DNA from 2 places in the Streptomyces sp. NPDC107546 genome. Region 2 is predicted to be linked to the other one. Evidence: riboswitches for the same ligand, from Rfam matches in the RefSeq annotation. Region 2 holds a riboswitch; the other holds the start of a gene.
What was found. Region 2 has a riboswitch for glycine ahead of gcvT (glycine cleavage system aminomethyltransferase GcvT). Riboswitches for the same ligand answer to the same signal wherever they lie in the genome.
Positions count from the first base shown of each region.

Region 1: another riboswitch for glycine. It lies ahead of gcvP (aminomethyl-transferring glycine dehydrogenase); the one in region 2 lies ahead of gcvT (glycine cleavage system aminomethyltransferase GcvT).

Region 1 covers NZ_JBVKBA010000056.1:11,983-22,253, reverse strand. The annotation lists gene ACZ7L1_RS37420 (DUF881 domain-containing protein) at 1-756, shown strand, start outside; gene ACZ7L1_RS37415 (small basic family protein) at 753-1,085, shown strand; gene ACZ7L1_RS37410 (DUF881 domain-containing protein) at 1,091-1,945, shown strand; gene ACZ7L1_RS37405 (FHA domain-containing protein) at 2,008-2,880, shown strand; gene ftsR (transcriptional regulator FtsR) at 2,900-3,655, shown strand; gene ACZ7L1_RS37395 (bifunctional nuclease family protein) at 3,739-4,212, shown strand; gene ACZ7L1_RS37390 (MerR family transcriptional regulator) at 4,608-5,243, shown strand; gene ACZ7L1_RS37385 (DNA polymerase IV) at 5,298-6,683, shown strand; gene ACZ7L1_RS37380 (PRC-barrel domain-containing protein) at 6,722-7,090, opposite strand; glycine riboswitch at 7,217-7,312, shown strand; gene gcvP (aminomethyl-transferring glycine dehydrogenase) at 7,490-10,271, shown strand, end outside.
Region 2 covers NZ_JBVKBA010000026.1:37,025-47,295, reverse strand. The annotation lists gene ACZ7L1_RS29805 (ABC transporter substrate-binding protein) at 1-479, opposite strand, end outside; gene ACZ7L1_RS29800 (ABC transporter permease) at 549-1,556, opposite strand; gene ACZ7L1_RS29795 (enhanced serine sensitivity protein SseB C-terminal domain-containing protein) at 1,880-2,674, opposite strand; gene ACZ7L1_RS29790 (enhanced serine sensitivity protein SseB) at 2,886-3,677, opposite strand; gene ACZ7L1_RS29785 (AAA family ATPase) at 3,744-4,436, opposite strand; glycine riboswitch at 4,652-4,763, shown strand; glycine riboswitch at 4,764-4,879, shown strand; gene gcvT (glycine cleavage system aminomethyltransferase GcvT) at 4,948-6,066, shown strand; gene gcvH (glycine cleavage system protein GcvH) at 6,176-6,553, shown strand; gene glyA (serine hydroxymethyltransferase) at 6,569-7,831, shown strand; gene ACZ7L1_RS29765 (L-serine ammonia-lyase) at 7,938-9,305, shown strand; gene ACZ7L1_RS29760 (glycosyltransferase family 39 protein) at 9,414-10,271, opposite strand, start outside.

The DNA.
Region 1 (10,271 bases), on a different contig from region 2:
GCTGCCGGCATGCCCAGGACGGTGCGGGCGAAGCTCGGTCTCGCGGCAGGTCTGGTGCTCGCCGCCCTGGTGGTGACCGTGGGCGCCGCGCAGGCGCGGATCGCCGCGCCGACGGTCGCCAAGGAGCGTCAGGAACTCATCGACCGCATCCAGCGCGAGACCGCCGCCGCGGACAAGCTCGAGGGCACGGTCGACAAGCTGCGCGACGACGTGAGCGCCCGGCAGCGTGCGGCGCTGCGGCAGGACCGGGGCGGCGACCCGGCCGACCTGGTGGGGATCCTCTCAGGCGCTGTCGCGGTGCGCGGCCCTGGGGTGAAACTCGTCGTCGACGACGCGAAGGAAGCCACCACGGGTGGTGACGGCAACCCGCGTGAGACCTCGGGTTTCTCCGACACGGGGCGCGTACGCGACCGGGACATGCAGCGCGTCGTGAACGGGCTGTGGGAGTCGGGTGCCGAGGCGATCGCCATCAACGGGCAGCGGCTGACGGCCCTGTCGGCGATCAGGGCCGCGGGTGACGCGATACTGGTGGACAACAGGCCGCTGGTGCCGCCGTACACGGTGCTCGCGGTGGGGGACGGGGGCAGGCTCGGCACGCGGTTCCAGAACAGCGCCGACGGGCTCTACCTGCACGCGCTGCAGGAGAACTACGGGATCCGGACGGGCATCTCCACCGAGGGTGACCTCCGGCTGCCCGCCGCACCCAGTGTGATCGTACGAACAGCACAACCGAGTACAGGGAAGGGCACATCGTGATCGCGGTACTGGGCCTCGTCGTCGGAGTGGTGGTCGGCCTGTTGGTCCGGCCCGAGGTCCCGGCGGTCGTCGAGCCTTACCTTCCGATCGCCGTCGTGGCAGCGCTCGACGCCGTGTTCGGTGGTCTGCGGGCCATGCTCGACGGCATCTTCGACGACAAGGTCTTCGTGGTGTCGTTCCTGTCCAATGTGGTGGTGGCGGCGCTGATCGTGTTCCTGGGCGACAAGCTGGGCGTCGGCGCGCAGCTGTCCACCGGGGTGGTGGTCGTCCTCGGCATCCGCATCTTCTCCAACGCGGCGGCGATCCGCCGGCACGTGTTCCGGGCGTGAGGTCGATGAGCAACGAGGACCAGACGACCGAGCAGCCGCAGACCTCCGAGCACCGGCTGCGCAGGGAACTGCCCGAGGAGGTGCCGGCCGCGACGCCCGAGACGTCGGAGACGGTGGACGACGAGCAGACCACGGGACTGACCGGTCGTCAGCGCCTGGTGCAGGGACTGTGGCCGCCGCGCGTCACCCGTGCCCAACTCATCGTGGCCGTACTGCTGTTCGGCCTCGGCTTCGGCCTGGCCATCCAGGTCGCCTCCAACAGCGACGGCAGCGGTGCCCTCCGCGGCGCACGCCAAGAGGATCTTGTGCGCATCCTCGATGAACTCGACGACCGTACGCAGCGTCTTCAGGACGAGAAGCAGGGTCTCGAGGATCAGCGGGCCGAGTTGGAGAACAGCTCGGACCGGGCCGAGGAGGCCCGCAAGCAGACCACCGAGAAGGAGAAGCAACTCGGCATCCTTGCGGGCACGGTGGCCGCCGAAGGGCCCGGGATCACGATGACGGTCCAGGATCCGAAGGGGACGGTCCAGGCGGACATGCTGCTCGACGCGATCCAGGAGCTGCGCGCGGCCGGGGCGGAGGCGATAGAGGTCAACGGCGTACGGGTCGTCGCCGGCACCTATCTGTCGGACGCCGGGAAGGGTGTCAGCGTCGACGGGAACAAGATCACCCAGCCCTATCGTTTCAAGGTCATCGGCAAACCGCAGGACCTCGAGCCGGCGCTCAACATCCCCGGAGGCGTGGTGCAGACTCTTGAGAAGGAGCAGGCCACGGTCACCGTGGAGCGTTCCACGAAGATCGTCGTGGACGCCTTGCGAGCGGCGAAGCGGCCTGACTACGCTCGGTCGTCCTCCCAGTGAACCGGGGGTGCATGGCGGCAGTCCGGCAGGGGCATTGAGGTTGCGGGGGGTCGGCGCACCGATTGGGTGGTGCGTGGTGGAAACTGTCTGGTGGAAACGGACGTTGTGAGGATGTCCGGGTCGGCCGGTGTACGCAGTCAGGGTTCGTCCTGCCCCACGGGCGGGTCTGTTTCGGTCAAGGGGAATCGCCCGTGAAGTTGTTTGCGAAGTTGTTCGGCAAGAGCGCGCGAGAGGGTAGCGACAACGCGACTGCCCGCCATCGCGCACAGCCGGGAGACGCGGAGGGCCAGCGGCCCCTGTTCCGCGATCAGGTCAGTGGTCCGGGTGGTCACATTTCCGGAGGTCAGGGCGCGCCGTCTGTTGACCCTGCCGCGTCCGGCGGCATAGGTTTCGGGGACATGTCGGCCCTGGTGTGCACGCGGTGCGGTCACCGCAACGCGGAGAACAGCCGCTTCTGCTCCAACTGCGGTGCGCCGCTGCGGGCCGGGGCGGTTCCGGAGCGTGCGTCGGAGACGACGTCCACGATCTCCATCTCGGGCCTGGAGGCCTACGACGCGGAGGCCACCGGCCAGACGCCGGTGCCGACGCTGTCTCCCGAGGCACAGGCGGCCGTGGAGGCGCTTCCGTTCGGCTCGGCGCTCCTGGTGGTGCGCCGGGGCCCGAACTCGGGCAGCCGCTTCCTGCTGGACAGCGAGCTGACCACGGCGGGGCGCCATCCGCAGAGCGACATCTTCCTGGACGACGTGACGGTCTCGCGCCGCCACGTCGAGTTCCGCCGGGGCCCCGACGGCATGTTCACGGTCGCCGACGTCGGCAGTCTCAACGGCACGTACGTCAACCGAGAGCGCATCGACCAGGTCGCGCTCCACAACGGCGACGAGGTGCAGATCGGCAAGTACAGGCTGGTCTTCTACGCGAGCCAGCGGGGCATCTGACCCGCACGGGGAAGGGTCCATGCTTCACACACCGAGCGGCGGTGCCGACAGCGGCACCGCCGCGGCGGACGGCCGGCTGATGAGCATCGGCACGGTGCTGAACGTGCTGCGCGAGGAGTTCCCGGAAGTCACCATCTCCAAGATCCGATTCCTGGAGTCAGAGGGGCTCATCGAACCGCAGCGGACCCCTTCCGGGTACCGCAAGTTCAGTGCGCGTGACGTCGAGCGGCTCGGCCAGGTGCTGAGGATGCAGCGGGACCACTATCTGCCGCTGAAGGTGATCCGCGAGCACCTGGACGCCCTGGAACGGGGCGAGGAGGTGCGGCTGCCGTCCCTGGGCCGACCCGGGGAGACCGGCGAGGGCGAGCTGCTCGGAGACCTCCTGGGTGAGCCGGAGAGCCCCGCGCCGGTCCGGATCGGCCGCGAGGAGCTGCTGGCGGGCGCCGGGATCGGTGCCGAGCAGCTTCAGGAGTGGGAGTCGTACGGGCTGCTCGCCCCGCTGCCGGACGGCACCTACGACGCCGAGGCGATCACCGTGGCCACTCTCGTGGTCGAACTGGGCCGGCACGGCATCGAGCCACGCCATCTGCGCGCGGTGAAGGCCGCCGCGGACCGCGAGGCCGGCTTGGTGGACCAGGTGGTGGCCCCGCTGCGCCGCCACCGCAATCCACAGACCAGGGCGCATGCCGAGGCCCGTACGAAGGAGCTCGCGGGGCTCGCGGTGAAACTGCACGCGGCGCTGGTGCAGTCCGCGCTGGGCGTGCGGCTGCCCTGATCCGGGCGTTCGCCGTGGGCGGATCGTCCAGGCGTTCTGTGCCCGACTACCCAAACATCCCGAGCACGGCCTAGGGTTGCTGTGTGAACGAGCTCGATGTCGTAGGTGTCCGGGTCGAGATGCCCTCCAACCAGCCGATCGTGCTCCTGCGTGAAGTGGGGGGCGACCGTTACCTCCCCATCTGGATCGGCCCCGGGGAGGCGACGGCCATCGCGTTCGCCCAGCAGGGCATGGCCCCCGCGCGACCTCTGACGCACGACCTGTTCAAGGACGTGCTGGAGGCCGTCGGGCAGGAGCTCACGGAAGTGCGCATCACGGATCTGCGTGAAGGCGTCTTCTACGCGGAGCTGGTCTTCGCCAGCGGTGTCGAGGTGAGCGCCCGCCCGTCCGACGCCATAGCGCTCGCGCTGCGCACCGGCACGCCGATCTACGGCAGTGACGGGGTGCTGGACGACGCGGGGATCGCCATCCCGGACGAGCAGGAGGACGAGGTCGAGAAGTTCCGCGAGTTCCTCGACCAGATCTCACCGGAGGACTTCGGGACCAGCAGCCAGTGAGGGTCCCTCCGGAGGGTTGGACCGGCGGGTGACGCGGTCTCCGCGGCTTGCCCGTGTGTCTGGGGCGTCCCTTTGCCGGGCGCGGGCTCGAGCGCGCCGACCGCGGTGTGGGCTTGCGCACTGCGTTGAAGGGGGATGGCCCAGGGCACGAAGCCGTGTGTGCCGGGGGCCGGACGGGTCTCGCCGCCGTGGGCGGCCGTCGGGCGGTGTGACAGAGGGGCAGGCACCCGCCGCCCTCGAGGGCCGCGGGAGCATTCGGCTAGCCTTTCCCCGCGGGAGGGCACGGGAAACCACTCCTAGGGTGATTATCACTCGGCGTGCCGAGTGTGGCGATCGTTGACGCACCCGTGGTGACTGCCTACCGTCGAGAAGGCAGGTCAAGGACGGAGGTCGGCGTGAGAAGCAGCGGCGGCGGTACGGCTGGGGGTGCCCCTGGACGCAGTCTGGGGGAGAGCGGTCCGTACCGGCTTCACGGCAACGCGGCCGGCTCCGCCCCTCAGCGGCCGACACCCGTGCCGGGCGGCTCAGGGGCGGCTTCCGAGGACATCGGCTATCGCGGCCCCACCGCGTGCGCCGCCGCGGGCATCACCTACCGGCAGCTGGACTACTGGGCCAGGACCGGTCTGGTCGAACCGAGCGTGCGCCCCGCCTACGGGTCGGGGACACAGCGGCTGTACAGCTTCCGCGATGTCGTCGTCCTGAAGATCGTCAAGCGTTTCCTCGACACCGGAGTGTCCCTGCAGAACATCCGTACCGCGGTCCAGCACCTCCGGGAGCGAGGTTTTCGCGACCTGGAGCGGATGACGCTGATGAGCGACGGCGCGACGGTCTACGAGTGCACGTCCCCGGACGAGGTTCACGCCCTGCTCCAGGGCGGTCAGGGCATCTTCGGCATCGCCGTGGGCGTCGTGTGGCGGGACGTGGAGAACGCGCTGTCGCAGCTGCACGGTGAACGTGTCGACACGGGTGAGACCATCGTGGGCCCCAACCCGGCGGACGAGCTGGCGCGGCGGCGCAACCGGGCCGTCTGAGAGGCGGGCCGCGGCACAGCCGCATTGTCAGTGGCGTAGGGCAGCATCGGAGATGTGAGAACCGCGCCGACCATCCTGCACCTCGACATGGATGCCTTCTACGCCTCGGTGGAGCAGGCGGCCAAGCCGAGCCTGCGCGGGAAGGCCGTGATCGTGGGCGGGCTGGGGCCGCGCGGAGTGGTGGCCACGGCGTCGTACGAGGCGCGGGTCTTCGGGGTGCACTCGGCGATGCCCATGGCCCAGGCACGCCGGCTCGCGCCGAACGCCGCGTATCTGGTGCCGCGCTTCGGGATCTACCGCAGGATCAGCGAGCAGGTGATGACCCTGCTGCGTGGCCTGTCGCCGCTGGTGGAGCCGTTGAGCCTGGACGAGGCGTTCGTGGACCTGGAGGCCGGGGGAGCAGCCTGGGACGAGGAGTCGGCGCGGCTGGTGGGCGTGAAGCTGCGCGTGGACATCCGGGCCGTCACCGGGCTGACGGGGTCCGTGGGGCTCGCCGCCTCCAAGATGCTCGCCAAGATCGCCTCGGAGCAGGCCAAGCCGGACGGCCTGGTACTGATCCGGCCGGGTACCGAGCGCGCGCTGCTCGGTCCGATGCCGGTGCGCACGCTGCCGGGGGTCGGCCCGGCGACCGGTGACCACCTGCGGCGGGCCGGGATCACCACGATCGACGAGATCGCCGAGGCGGGCGAGGACGAGCTCGTACGGCTGCTCGGCAAGGCGCACGGGCAGGCGCTGTACGCGATGGCGCTGGCGCACGACGAGCGGCCGGTGGTCGCCGAGCGGGAGGCCAAGTCGGTATCCGTCGAGGACACCTACGACGTCGACATCCACGACCGGCTGCGGATCGGCCTGGAGGTGCAGCGGCTGGCGGACCGGTGTGTGCGCAGGCTCCGGGACGCCGGGTTGTCGGGGCGGACCATCGTGCTGAAGGTGCGGAGGTACGACTTCTCCACCCTGACCAGGTCCGAGACCCTGAGGGGGCCCACGGACGATCCCGCGGTGGTGCGGGAGGCGGCGGCGCGGCTGCTGGAGCCCGTGGACACGACCGGCGGGGTACGGCTGCTGGGGGTCGGAGTCAGCGGACTTGCCGACTACACACAGGAGGACCTCTTCGCGCAGGCCCACCTGGCGGCGGGGGAGGCCACGACGGACGAGCGACCGGAGGCGGAGGAGCCCCTCGTCGAAGAGCCGGCGGCGTCACCGGAGCGGATCTGGCTCGCCGGGCACGACGTCCGTCATGCCGAGTACGGGCCGGGATGGGTGCAGGGCAGCGGGCTGGGGAGGGTGACCGTACGGTTCGAGACACCGCAGTCGGAGCCGGGCCGGGTCCGCACGTTCAGCGTCGACGACCCTCAACTGGAGCCGGCGGACCCGCTGCCCCTTGTACCCGACGTCCCCGAGATCGCGGGGCGCCCGGCCTCCACGGGCACGGGCGTCTGACACCGGTGAGCAGGCACGGCAGTCCGCCCCCCGACCCGTCAGGCCTCGTCCGACCCCGCCAAGCGGCCGAAGTCACGGTCCGGCGGCGGCGGTGCCGAGACGTCCAGGCCGTAGTGGTGGTAGAGCTGCAGTTCCTGTTCGGGCGACAGGTGGCGGCCGACGCCGAAGTCGGGGGCCTCCTTGATCAGGGCGCGTTCGAAGGGGACGTACAGTGCGCCCTCGACCAGCTCGCTGGGTTCCAGGGGGACGAACGCGTCCCTGCCGAACAGGCCGGTCCGTATGGCCGCCCACTCCGGTACACCCGTGGCGTCGTCGAGGTACACCTCGTCGATCGTGCCGATCTTGTGGCCATTGCGGTCGAACGCCTTGCGGCCGATCAGATTCCGCGGATCGATGTCGGTCTGCACGGTCCCTCCAACTGGTCGCAACCCATCCGTAAGCACTACGAAAGAGCACATTCGGGAAGGCGGCCACTTGAAGATTCCCGCGCAGGCTGCCGACTCGTCCTCGCTGGTAGTCTGGCAAGCGGCCGTTGACCCCGTGCGGGAGAGTCCTCCGGAGCGATCCGGAGGCGCCGAAGGAGCAAATCCTCCCCGGAATCTCTCAGGCCCAGGTACCGCACGGACGAGGTCACTCTGGAAAGCAGGGCGGGTGTCGACGGCTTCCGCTCTCACCGACGGTGAAAGCCGGCGAGCCTTCGGGCGGACCGGTGAAGCTCTCAGGTCGAGATGACAGAGGGGGAGGCCGTCGGGGTACCCGCGCCGTGGTGCCCCTCGAAGGTCGCGTCAGACCAGGAGGCCTCCGCAATGACCGCCCAGCGCATTCCGCTCTCCGAGCTCGAACAGGGCACTCCGTTCGAGCACCGCCACATCGGGCCCGACCAGGAGGCGCGGGCCAAGATGCTCGCGCAGGTCGGCTACGGCTCGCTCGACGAGCTCACCGCCGCCGCGGTACCCGATGTCATCAAGAACGCCGACGCCCTGGACCTGCCGGGCGCGCGCACCGAGGCGGAGGTGCTGGCCGAGCTGCGCTCCCTCGCCGACCGCAACCAGGTCCTGGACTCCATGATCGGGCTCGGCTACTACGGGACCTTCACGCCCCCGGTGATCCTGCGGAACGTGATGGAGAACCCCGCCTGGTACACCGCGTACACGCCCTACCAGCCGGAGATCTCCCAGGGTCGGCTGGAGGCCCTGCTCAACTTCCAGACCATGGTCGCCGACCTCACCGGCCTGCCGACCTCCGGCGCCTCCCTGCTCGACGAGGGCACCGCCGCCGCCGAGGCCATGGCCCTGTCCCGGCGCATGGGCAAGAACAAGAAGGGCCTGTTCCTGGTCGACACGGACGCGCTGCCGCAGACCATCGCCGTGATCCAGACCCGCGCCGAGCCCACCGGTGTCGAGGTCGTCGTCGCCGACCTCAGCGCCGGCATCCCGGCCGAGGTCGCCGAGCGGGAGATCAACGGCGTACTGATCCAGTACCCGGGCGCCTCCGGTGCCGTACGCGACATCAAGCCCCTCATCGACCAGGCCCACCAGCTGGGCGCCCTCGTCACCGTCGCCGCCGACCTGCTCGCGCTGACCCTGCTGAAGTCGCCCGGCGAGCTCGGCGCCGACATCGCCGTCGGGACCACCCAGCGCTTCGGCGTCCCGATGGGCTTCGGCGGCCCGCACGCGGGCTACATGGCGGTGCAGGAGAAGTTCGCCCGCAGCCTGCCCGGCCGGCTCGTGGGAGTCTCCGTGGACGCCGACGGCCACAAGGCGTACCGGCTCGCCCTGCAGACACGCGAACAGCACATCCGCCGCGAGAAGGCGACCAGCAACATCTGCACCGCCCAGGTGCTGCTCGCCGTGATGGCCGGGATGTACGCCGTCTACCACGGGCCCGAGGGCCTCAAGAACATCGCCCGGCGCACCCACCGGTACACCGCGGTCCTCGCCGCGGGCCTGACGGCCGGCGGGGTCGAGGTCGTCCACGGCGCCTACTTCGACACCGTCACCGCCCGGGTTCCGGGGCGGGCCGCCGACGTCGTCGCCGCCGCCCGGGAGAACGGCGTCAACCTGCGCCTCGTCGACGCCGACCACGTCTCGGCCGCCTGCGACGAGACCACCGGGCGGGCCCAGCTGCGCGCGGTGTGGACCGCGTTCGGCGTCGGGGGCGACATCGACGGGCTGGACGCCACCATCGAGGACGCGCTCCCGCAGGCCCTGCTGCGCAGCGACGACTACCTCGCCCACCCGGTCTTCCACCAGCACCGCTCCGAGACCGCGATGCTGCGCTACCTGCGCAGGCTGGCCGACCGTGACTACGCGCTCGACCGCGGCATGATCCCGCTGGGCTCCTGCACCATGAAGCTCAACGCGACCACCGAGATGGAGCCGGTCACCTGGCCCGAGTTCGGTCAGCTGCACCCGTTCGCGCCCGCCGAGCAGGCCCGGGGCTACCTCACGCTCATCCACGAGCTGGAGGAGCGTCTCGCCGAGGTCACCGGCTACGACAAGGTCTCCCTCCAGCCCAACGCCGGCTCCCAGGGCGAGCTGGCGGGTCTGCTGGCCGTGCGCGGCTACCACCGCGCCAACGGTGACGAGCAGCGCACCGTCTGCCTCATCCCGTCCTCCGCGCACGGCACCAACGCCGCCAGCGCCGTGATGGCCGGGATGAAGGTCGTCGTGGTGAAGACCGCCGAGGACGGCGAGATCGACGTCGAGGACCTGCGGGCCAAGATCGAGCAGTACCGCGACGAGCTGTCGGTGCTGATGATCACGTACCCGTCCACGCACGGCGTGTTCGAGGAGCACGTCGCCGACATCTGCGCGGCCGTGCACGAGGCGGGCGGGCAGGTCTACGTCGACGGCGCCAACCTCAACGCGCTGGTGGGCCTCGCCAAGCCGGGCCACTTCGGTGGCGACGTCTCGCACCTGAACCTGCACAAGACGTTCTGCATCCCGCACGGCGGCGGTGGTCCGGGTGTCGGCCCCGTGGCGGTCCGCGAGCACCTGGCGCCGTATCTGCCGAACCACCCGCTGCAGCCCGAGGCCGGTCCGAAGACGGGCGTGGGCCCGATCTCGGCCGCCCCCTGGGGCTCCGCGGGCATTCTGCCGATCTCCTGGGCGTACGTCCGGCTCATGGGCGGCGAGGGCCTCAAGCGCGCCACGCAGGTGGCCGTGCTGTCCGCCAACTACATCGCCAAGCGTCTGGAGCCGCACTACCCGGTCCTCTACACCGGCCCCGGCGGCCTGGTCGCGCACGAGTGCATCATCGACCTGCGGCCGCTGACCAAGGCGACCGGAGTGACCGTGGACGACGTCGCCAAGCGGCTCATCGACTACGGATTCCACGCGCCGACGATGTCGTTCCCGGTGGCCGGCACGCTGATGATCGAGCCCACGGAGTCGGAGGACCTCGCCGAGCTGGACCGGTTCTGCGACGCGATGATCGCCATCCGCGCGGAGATCGAGAAGGTCGGCTCGGGCGAGTGGCCGGCGGAGGACAACCCGCTGAGCAACGCGCCGCACACGGCGGCGGCGCTGGGTGGGGAGTGGAAGCACGCCTACACGCGTGAGGAGGCCGTCTTCCCGGCCGGTGTGT
Region 2 (10,271 bases):
TGCGCCCACACGCGCTCGATGCCGTACTTGACGTCCTTGGAGGTGATCGGCTTGCCGTCCTCCCAGGTGATCCCGTCGCGCAGCGTGTACGAGTACGTCTTGCCGTTGTCGGAGACCTTGGCGAGCCCGGTGGCGAGGTCCGGGGTCAGCTTGGCGCCTTCCTTACCGGGCTCCGTCTTGTTCGTGACGAGCTGGCGGCTGTAGTAGCGCATGAAGTTCCAGGCGAAGCCGTAGTAGCCGCGCGTGGTGTCCCACGAGTCGGCGTCCTGGGCCCCACCGAACTTCAGCGTGCCGCCCTTCTTGGCCTCAGAGGCCTGGGCGACCTTGTTGTTCGCCGCATCGAAGCCGGCCGCACCGTTCTTCGAACCGCTGTTGTCGTCGTTGCCGCCGCCGCACGCCGCCGTGGTCAGCAGCGCGGCGACCACGGCGGCAGCGGCCATGGCCTGCTTGCGCCGCCCTGAGGTGCGTTGGGTAGTCACGATCTCGGATCCTCCGGATTTGATGAGAGACCCCGTGCAGGTGCCACGGGAAGCTTGGGGTACGGCAGTTCAGCGGGAGCCCTTCGGGTCCAGCGCGTCGCGTACGCCGTCGCCGAAGAGGTTGAATGCAAGAACGGTGATGAAGATCGCCACGCCCGGGACCACCATGTACATGGGATCCGAGTCGTAGTAGTCGATCGCGCTCGAGAGCATCTGTCCCCAGGAGGCCGTGGGCGGCTTGACGCCCACGCCCAGGAAGCTGAGTGCCGCCTCGGTGAGGATGTTGGTGGGGATCATCATGGTCGTGTACACGATGATCGGCGCGACGAGGTTGGGCAGCAGCTCCTTGAAGAGGATGTAGAGGCGCCCGGCGCCGAGCGAGCGGGCCGCCTCGACGTACTCGCGCTCACGCAGCGAGAGCGTCTGGCCGCGAACCACGCGTCCGATGTAGGGCCAGCCGAAGAAGCCGATGACCAGGATCATCACGAACACGCGCACGTTGGAGCCGGTCAGCCCCAGCATGTTGTTCGGCATGACGGAGACCAGCGCGATGGTGAACAGCAGCTGCGGGAAGGCGAGCAGACCGTCCATGACGCGGCTGACGATCGAGTCGACCCAGCCACCGAAGAAGCCGGCCAGGACACCCAGGATGGTGCCGAGGATGACGGCGACCATGGCGGACAGGAAGCCGACCAGCAGCGAGACCCGCGCGCCGTAGAGGATGCGGGCGAAGATGTCACGGCCGTTGACCGGCTCGACACCCAGCAGGTGATCGCCGCTGATGCCACCCAGGGACCCCCTGGGCGTACCGAAGAGCGGGTCGATCAGGTTCTCGTGGTAGGCGTCGGGATCCTGCCCGACCAGGTTGGAGATCACGGGCGCGAGCAGGGCGACCGCGATGAGCAGGAGCACGACGACGCCCCCCGTGAGGGCGAGCTTGTCCTGCTTGAGACGCTCCCAGGCGATCCGTCCCAGGGAACGGCCCTGAACGGCTTTCGCGGCGGTGGCGGCAGCCGCTGCTTCCTCGGCCGCTCCCGGGGCCGCTTCCGCAGTCGGCTCGTGCAATGGTGCCGTCATCTGGCAGGGACCCCTCTCAACCGGCGGTGGCCGGCCCGCGCTTGCCGCTGTGGCGGCATGACTCAGTCCGTCGTACACAGGGGCGAAACCCCTTGAAGCCGGAGTCTTCAATGCTTCGGCGATCAGTGACCAGACTTGACAGTGAAAGGATGCATAAACGTGATGCGGACTGGGGAGATCCGTTATCCGGACAGCTGGTAACGCGGTGCGGGCACCACCAAATCAGGGCATTTAACACGAGAGAGGGGCCATCCACCCTCATCTACGCGCGGAGAAGGACTCCGGGTGCCGAACCCGGTCCCTCCGCCCGGGGAGTACGGACGTCAGTACGCCCCGCGCGCCGGCGGATAGCCGTAGCCGCCCGCCGCGGGGGCCGGTGCCGGGGCGTGGGCCTCGCGGTCGTAGAACGGGCGGGAGTTGACGCGCAGCCACATCGCCACCGGGTCGTCCTCGTCGGACAGCGCGACCGTCGACACCGGCAGGCCCTCCGGGACGGCCGTGACGGACTGCTGCATCATCGCCCGCACCGAGTCGACGGCGGGCGGTGAGGTGTCGTAGACGTCCAGGCCGATCGCCAGGTACGGAGCGCCGAGGGCCGGTTGCACCCAGGCGCGACGCAAGGAGCGCACGGCGGGCGTGCGGTGGGCGTTCTGGGTGAGCAGGGCGTAGAACTGCGGGATCTCGATGGCCGGTTCGGACAGCCGCAGGGGGCCCGCGGGCTGGTGCTCCAGACCGGCGGCGATGCGGCGCAGGTCCAGCCAGGGGATGCCGACGCCACCGCCCGGCGCATGCGGGTTCAGCCACAGGCCGTAGTGTCCGGGGTAGAGGGCGCGGGCCACGTCGGCGCCGTCGATCACCTCGTAGGAGCGACTCCAGCCGCTGGCCGAGAGCTCCTGTGCGGAGGTGACGCAGGGCGCGTAGCCGTGGCCGTCCACTTCCATGGTCGCGTACTGGGCGTCGGGCGAGCCTGCCTGGCCGTGCCACAACAGCATCCAGACCCTGCCGGTGGACGGGGTCGCGAGCGCGCGCAGGAGCGCCTCGTAGGCGTCGTAGCGCCCGGGCGTCACCTGGCGCAGCATGTGTTCGACCTGGCCGGCCGTGGTGCCGCTGGCGCTCACCCCGCTCACCTTTACCGCCCCTTCGCTGACGATGTGCTCCGCATATGAAACCAGGTTAGGCGGGTCCGCTGACAGCCGGTGCGCAGTGGCTGCCGCTGGCTGTGGGCCCTGGAGCTCGGGGCTTGCCGCCAGTGGACGGGTGCAGGTTCGTCGTGGCTTGTCGCGCAGTTCCCCGCGCCCCTTTCAGGGCGCCCCCTGACGGGCGCCCTGCTCAGTACCCCTGCTGGTAGAACGGCCGGACCTTCTCCCTCATCCAGTCGGCCACCGGGTCCTGGGCCACGTCCAGGAGGACCAGGTTGACCGGCCACTTGACCGCGGCCTTGGCCAGGGCGCGGCCCAGGGCGTCCAGGGGGAGGGTGCGGAGGTCGCCCTCCCACTGGGAGAGCTCCACGCCGACGAACAGCACCGGGTCCGCCGTCTCGACGGCGGCGAGGCAGCGACGTGCCGTGAGGACCACGCCGGTCGCCGTGAACTCGGCGGACGCGGCGGCGAGGAAGTCCACCGGGTCGTCCTGCCAGTCCGGTTCGAAGAGGCGGACGCGGCCGCCGGTCGTGGGGCCGTCCAGCGGGGTGCGTCCCACGCGGCACAGCTCGGCCACCGCCTCCGGAGGCAGGGGTATGCCGACCACGCCGCCCGGGTTGACCGCGATGCCGACCTGCGGGGGCAGCCCGCGGGCGAACTCGGCGGCGGGCGCGATGGTGTACGACATGTGGCCGCCGGCGGCATGGCGGAACTGCTCCTCCGAGGTGAACACCGGGACGTACGCCTGACCCTCGATCTCCAGCGTGGGCAGGTCGAGGGGGCCTCTGTGCGGGCCGCCGCCGTTCGGCAGCGGCACCCACAGGAAGCTGCGCCCGAGCACCTCGACGATCCGGCCGCCCGCCGAGGGGATGCCGAGCGAGGCGGACAGCACCTCCTCCAGCTCGTTGCCCGGCCATCCGCCGTGCGGATGGGGGTGCGCCTGTGCCGGGAAGTCCGCGGGAAGGTCCGCCGGGATGTCCATCTGCCTACCGCCTGCCGAGTACCACTGGTGTGGCGAAAAGGCTAACGGGTGCGCGGGCACCGCGATTCATTCCGCTCCTTCCGCCCGGTCCGCGAAGTCGATCCGGCGCAGCACGTCCGCCGCGTCCCGGTCGAGCAGGACCGCCGAGCCACAGCCCTCCGGGAGCCGGCCCCGCTCGACGGCGCGCAGCAGATGGCGGATGGCGCGGCGGTGACGCAGGAAGGCGTAACGGGTGACCCCTCGGCCCCGCTCGCGCTGGCCGTCCAGGGCCGTGCCGGGAGTGACGTCGAGCAGGAGCAGATGGAGCGTGCCGCCGCGGCGCCGGGCCTCGCGGGCGAGCCAGGTGCGCACCCAGGTCTGGGTGCCGCAGTCGTGCACGACGACTCCGCTGCCGGCGCGCAGGGCCCGGCGCAGGCCGGCGTAGTGCGCGAGGCGGACCAGGGGGCGGTAGACCCCGTACGGCAGGAAGCGGGCCAGGCGGGCGTCCCAGCGGTCCCGGGTGTCCTGGGAGTCGACGCGGGCGCCGCGCACCGTGCGCCGCATGAGCGTGGACTTGCCGCTGCCGGGCAGGCCGGTGACCACGACGAGGTCGCGGGCGCCGAAGGTGAGTCCGTACGGGCTGTGGCCCCCTCGGTCGCGCAGGTCGCGGACCACCGGCTCCGGCACCGGCGCGCCGGCCTCCCGGGCCGGGGCTCCGGGCTGCCGGGGTACCGCGATGCCCGTGGTCATGGCGTACGCCGTCGTCCTGTCCACCGTGATCGTCCTCCCTTGCGGTCAGGAAGTCCCATCCCCGCCGAGTGTAAAGAGAAGGTAATGGACGGTTTCTCCCGATGGCGTTCGCCTACTGCCACAACCCGGTCACAGATGCGCCCGGAAGCCGGTCGCGGAGGCGGCCCCGGGCCGGTTGCCCACGCGGCCTGCCACGACCGGGCGAGGCGTGCAATGATGTGCGCGCCAACTGCATACCGGCCGCTTGAATCCGCGCGGGAGAGTTCCGGGGACGTACGGGGTACGTACGTGGGCCCGGGCGCCGAAGGAGCAAGTCCCTCCCTTGAATCTCTCAGGCCCCGATACCGCGCGGGCGAGGCACATCTGGAAAGCGGGCCGCTTCTCGGTGGCTCCACCCAAGGTGCAAGCCGTGACGACCCGCCGTGCGGGCGTTCATGGCGAACCTCTCAGGTTCCGATGACAGATGGGGAGGACCGACCTCGCCCTTCCCCACGCTCGCATTCGCTCGCGCGCGGGGACCCACGCCCTGGGAGCACAACCGATGAGCAGTAGCCCCCTGCGCCGCACCGCGCTCGATGCCCTGCATCGTTCGCTCGGCGCGACGATGACCGACTTCGCCGGCTGGGACATGCCCCTCAGGTACGGCTCCGAGCGCGACGAGCACGTCGCCGTCCGTACCAGGGCGGGGCTGTTCGACCTCTCGCACATGGGTGAGATCACGGTGACCGGGCCCGAGGCGGACCGGTTCCTCAACCACGCGCTGATCGGCGACATCGCCTCCGTCCGCGTGGGCCGCGCCCGCTACACCATGATCTGCCAGGAGGACGGCGGCATCCTGGACGACCTGATCGTCTACCGGCTGGCCGAGAACGAGTACATGGTCGTCGCCAACGCCTCCAACGCCCAGGTGGTCCTCGACGCGCTGACCGAGCGTGCCGCGGGCTTCGCCGCCGCGGTGCGCGACGACCGGGACGCGTATGCGCTGATCGCCGTCCAGGGCCCCGAGTCCCCCGGCATCCTGCGGTCCCTCACCGACGCCGATCTCGACGGCCTGAAGTACTACGCCGGCCTGCCCGGCACGGTGGCGGGCGTTCCCGCCCTCATCGCGCGCACCGGCTACACGGGCGAGGACGGCTTCGAGTTGTTCGTCGCGCCCGAGCACGCCGAGAAGCTGTGGCAGGCGCTGACCGAGGCGGGCGCCCCCGTCGGTCTGGCCCCCTGCGGGCTCTCCTGCCGGGACACGCTGCGCCTGGAGGCGGGCATGCCGCTGTACGGGCACGAGCTGACCACTTCGCTGACGCCCTTCGACGCCGGGCTCGGCCGGGTGGTGAAGTTCGAGAAGGAGGGCGACTTCGTGGGGCGTGCCGCGCTGGAGGATGCCGCCTCCCGTGCGCAGGAGAACCCGCCGCGCGTCCTCGTCGGCCTGGTCGCCGAGGGCCGCCGCGTGCCGCGGGCCGGGTACCCGGTCGTCGCGGGCGGCGAGGTGATCGGCGGGGTCACCTCCGGGGCCCCCTCCCCCACGCTGGGCAGGCCGATCGCGATGGCGTACGTCGACGCCGCGCACTCCGCGCCGGGCACCCCCGGGGTCGGGGTGGACATCCGGGGCAGCCACGAGCCGCACGAGGTCGTGGCACTGCCGTTCTACAAGCGCCAGAAGTAGGCACTCGGCGGACGGGGGACGTGATCCCGCGCACCTCCGCCGTGCTCACGCACGTCTGCAGCAGTACTCCCTTCCCCACCACTCCCCCGCGTACAGGAGAATTCAGGTCATGAGCAACCCCCAGCAGCTGCGCTACAGCAAGGAGCACGAGTGGCTGTCGGACGCCGAGGACGGCGTCGCGACGGTCGGCATCACGGAGCACGCGGCGAACGCGCTCGGCGATGTCGTCTTCGTCCAGCTCCCAGAGGTCGGTGACACGGTGACCGCAGGCGATACCTGCGGCGAGCTGGAGTCGACCAAGTCGGTCAGCGACCTGTACTCCCCGGTCACCGGCGAGATCACGGAGGTCAACGAGGACGTGGTCAACGACCCGTCGCTGGTGAACTCCGAGCCCTTCGAGGGCGGCTGGCTCTTCAAGGTACGCGTGTCCGAGGAGCCGGCCGACCTGCTGTCCGCCGACGAGTACGACGCCCACATCGCCGGCTGAGGAGCGCACCCGCAGATGACCCTTCTGAACACGTCCCTGCACGAGCTCGACCCGGAGGTCGCCGCAGCGGTCGACGCCGAGCTGCACCGCCAGCAGTCCACCCTCGAGATGATCGCCTCCGAGAACTTCGCCCCGCTGGCGGTCATGGAGGCGCAGGGCTCGGTGCTCACCAACAAGTACGCCGAGGGCTACCCCGGCCGCCGCTACTACGGCGGCTGCGAGCACGTCGACGTCACCGAGCAGATCGCCATCGACCGGATCAAGGAGCTGTTCGGCGCGGAGTACGCCAATGTGCAGCCCCACTCCGGCGCCTCCGCCAACCAGGCCGCCCTGTTCGCGCTGGCCCAGCCCGGCGACACCATCCTCGGACTCGACCTCGCGCACGGCGGCCACCTGACCCACGGGATGCGGCTGAACTTCTCGGGCAAGCAGTTCGACGTGGTCGCCTACCACGTGGACGCCACCGGCCTGGTCGACATGGCCGAGGTCGAGCGGCTCGCCAAGGAGCACCGCCCGAAGGTGATCATCGCCGGCTGGTCGGCGTACCCGCGGCAGCTGGACTTCGCCGAGTTCCGCCGGATCGCGGACGAGGTCGAGGCCCACCTGTGGGTGGACATGGCGCACTTCGCCGGTCTGGTCGCGGCGGGCCTGCACCCGAACCCGGTGCAGTACGCCGATGTCGTCACCTCCACCACCCACAAGACGCTGGGCGGTCCCCGCGGCGGCATCATCCTCGCCAAGAAGGAGTTCGCGAAGAAGCTGAACTCGTCCGTCTTCCCGGGCTTCCAGGGCGGCCCCCTGGAGCATGTGATCGCGGCCAAGGCGGTGTCCTTCAAGGTCGCCGCGACGGAGGAGTTCCGCGAGCGCCAGCGCCGTACGGTCGAGGGCGCGAAGATCCTCGCCGAGCGGCTGACGGCCGCCGACGCGCGCGAGGCCGGCGTGAACGTCCTGACCGGCGGCACGGACGTGCACCTGGTCCTGGTCGACCTGCGCGACTCGGAGCTGGACGGGCAGCAGGCCGAGGACCGCCTGCACGAGGTCGGCATCACGGTCAACCGCAACGCGGTCCCGAACGACCCGCGCCCGCCGATGGTCACCTCGGGCCTGCGCATCGGCACGCCGGCCCTGGCGACCCGCGGCTTCACGGCCGAGGACTTCGCGGAGGTCGCGGACGTCATCGCCGAGACGCTGAAGCCGTCCTACGACGCCGAGGGGCTCAAGGCCCGGGTCAAGGCCCTGGCCGAGAAGCACCCGCTGTACCCGGGTCTGAACAAGTAAGTCACCTTGTGCGGGGCACCGCGCACACTGGGAGTACCGGCGTGCGCGGTGCCCGCACCCCCGCACCACCCCTTCTGGCACCACCCCCCGTAGTGAGGAGTCACCCGTGGCCGTCTCGGTCTTCGACCTGTTCTCGATCGGCATCGGCCCGTCCAGCTCCCACACGGTCGGCCCGATGCGCGCGGCCCGCATGTTCGCCCGCCGGCTGGGCAACGAGGACCTGCTGGCGTCGGTGGCGTCCCTGCGCTGCGAGCTGTACGGCTCCCTCGGCGCGACCGGCCACGGTCACGGCACCCCGAAGGCGGTCCTGCTCGGCCTGGAAGGCGCCTCCCCGCGCACGGTGGACGTCGAGACGGCCGACCAGCGGGTCGAGGCGATCAAGGCGGAGGGCCGTCTGAAGCTCCTCGGCGAACACGAGATCCCGTTCTCCTTCGACGACGACCTGATCCTGCACCGCCGCAAGGCGCTGCCGTACCACGCCAACGGCATGACGGTCCGGGCGTACGACGCCGACGGCAAGGAGCTGCTCTCCAAGACGTACTACTCGGTCGGCGGCGGCTTCGTCGTGGACGAGGAGGCGGTGGGCGCCGACCGCATCAAGCTCGACGACACGGTCCTGAAGTACCCCTTCCGCACGGGCGACGAGCTGCTGCGGCTGACGAAGGAGACGGGCCTGTCGATCTCCTCGCTGATGCTGGAGAACGAGCGGGCGTGGCGTTCGGAGGAGGAGATCCGCTCCGGGCTGCTGGACATCTGGCGGGTCATGCAGCGTTGCGTGGCGCGGGGGATGTCCCGGGAAGGCATCCTGCCCGGCGGTCTGAAGGTGCGCCGCCGGGCGGCCGTCACCGCGCGCCAGCTGCGCGCCGAGGGCGACGCGACGGCCCACGCGATGGAGTGGATCACGCTCTACGCGATGGCGGTCAACGAGGAGAACGCGGCCGGCGGCCGGGTCGTGACCGCTCCCACGAACGGTGCCGCGGGCATCATCCCGGCGGTCCTGCACTACTACATCAACTTCGTACCCGGCGCGGACGAGGACGGGGTCGTGCGTTTCCTGCTCGCCGCGGGAGCGATCGGCATGCTCTTCAAGGAGAACGCGTCCATCTCCGGCGCGGAGGTCGGCTGCCAGGGCGAGGTCGGCTCGGCCTGCTCCATGGCGGCGGGCGCGCTGGCGGAGGTGCTGGGCGGCACCCCCGAGCAGGTGGAGAACGCGGCCGAGATCGGCATGGAGCACAACCTCGGCCTGACCTGCGACCCGGTCGGTGGCCTCGTCCAGATCCCGTGCATCGAACGCAACGGCATGGCCGCGGTGAAGGCGGTCACGGCGGCACGGATGGCGATGCGCGGCGACGGCTCGCACAAGGTCTCCCTCGACAAGGTCATCAAGACGATGAAGGAGACCGGTGCGGACATGAGCGTCAAGTACAAGGAGACGGCGCGGGGCGGGCTGGCCGTCAACATCATCGAGTGCTGAGGGAACAGGCCCCGGCCTTGCACGTCGCGGCCGCCGGGAGCGGCCCCCGGTCCTGAGGGGACACACGGCCGTCTGCGCCACGGGGTGGTCGGGTCGCTCGGCCGGGTCTCAGTGCAGGGTGACCACCGTCGCGTCGCCGACCGCTCCCCGGGTGGGGATCTTCCGCGTTGTGGTTGCCCGCCCGGCGATGAGCTGCTTCAGGGCCGCCGGGCCAGGTTGCAAGCGACCTCGTTCGAAGAGCACAAGGCTGACTCTTGTGTGGGGGGGCGGTTTCATCCGACGGTACTGGCTGTATGTGACCGCGTCGCACCCGGAGTACCAACCCATCTCGGGCTCGTATCCGGTGACCAGGAGACAGGGCTCGTCGGAGGCGAGCTGCCGGGCTACGGGCACGGTGGAGGCACCGAGTCGTTCCGGGCCGGGCATCGCGCCGTGGGCGACGACTTGAGCGGTTCCGAGCACCGTCACCGCGGTCAGGGCCGCGATGGCCGCAAGAACTCCTGACGCCCAGTGGCCGACCCGGTCCGCCGTCTCGGAGACCCCCAAAACGGTGAGAAGCACAACCGAGAGGTATATGAACCGGGGCTCTCCGTCCGTGGCGATTCCCAGGACGACGCAGATCAGAACGGCGGACATGCCCAGAAACGCGGTTCGCCGGTCATGTGCACGCAGTTCCCCGCCATGCGCACGACGGGCACGCCACAGTCGTCGTACCGCCCCTGCCATCGCCACGAGCCCCGCGGCCATGACGACGGCTCCCAAGTCACCGGCCAGGCGGTAGGGGAAGATCGCGACGTAGTAGACGAGACCGTCGCCTATGAATCTGCGTTCGGCCTGGTCGGTCGCCCAGAAGATGATTCCCAGCGGTGAGCCGGTGGTTCGGGTCGCGTAGACGAAGTGCGGCAGGAGGCCGAGTACCAGGATCACCGCCGCGAGACCCAGGCGCCGCCCCTGGGCGAGCCAGGC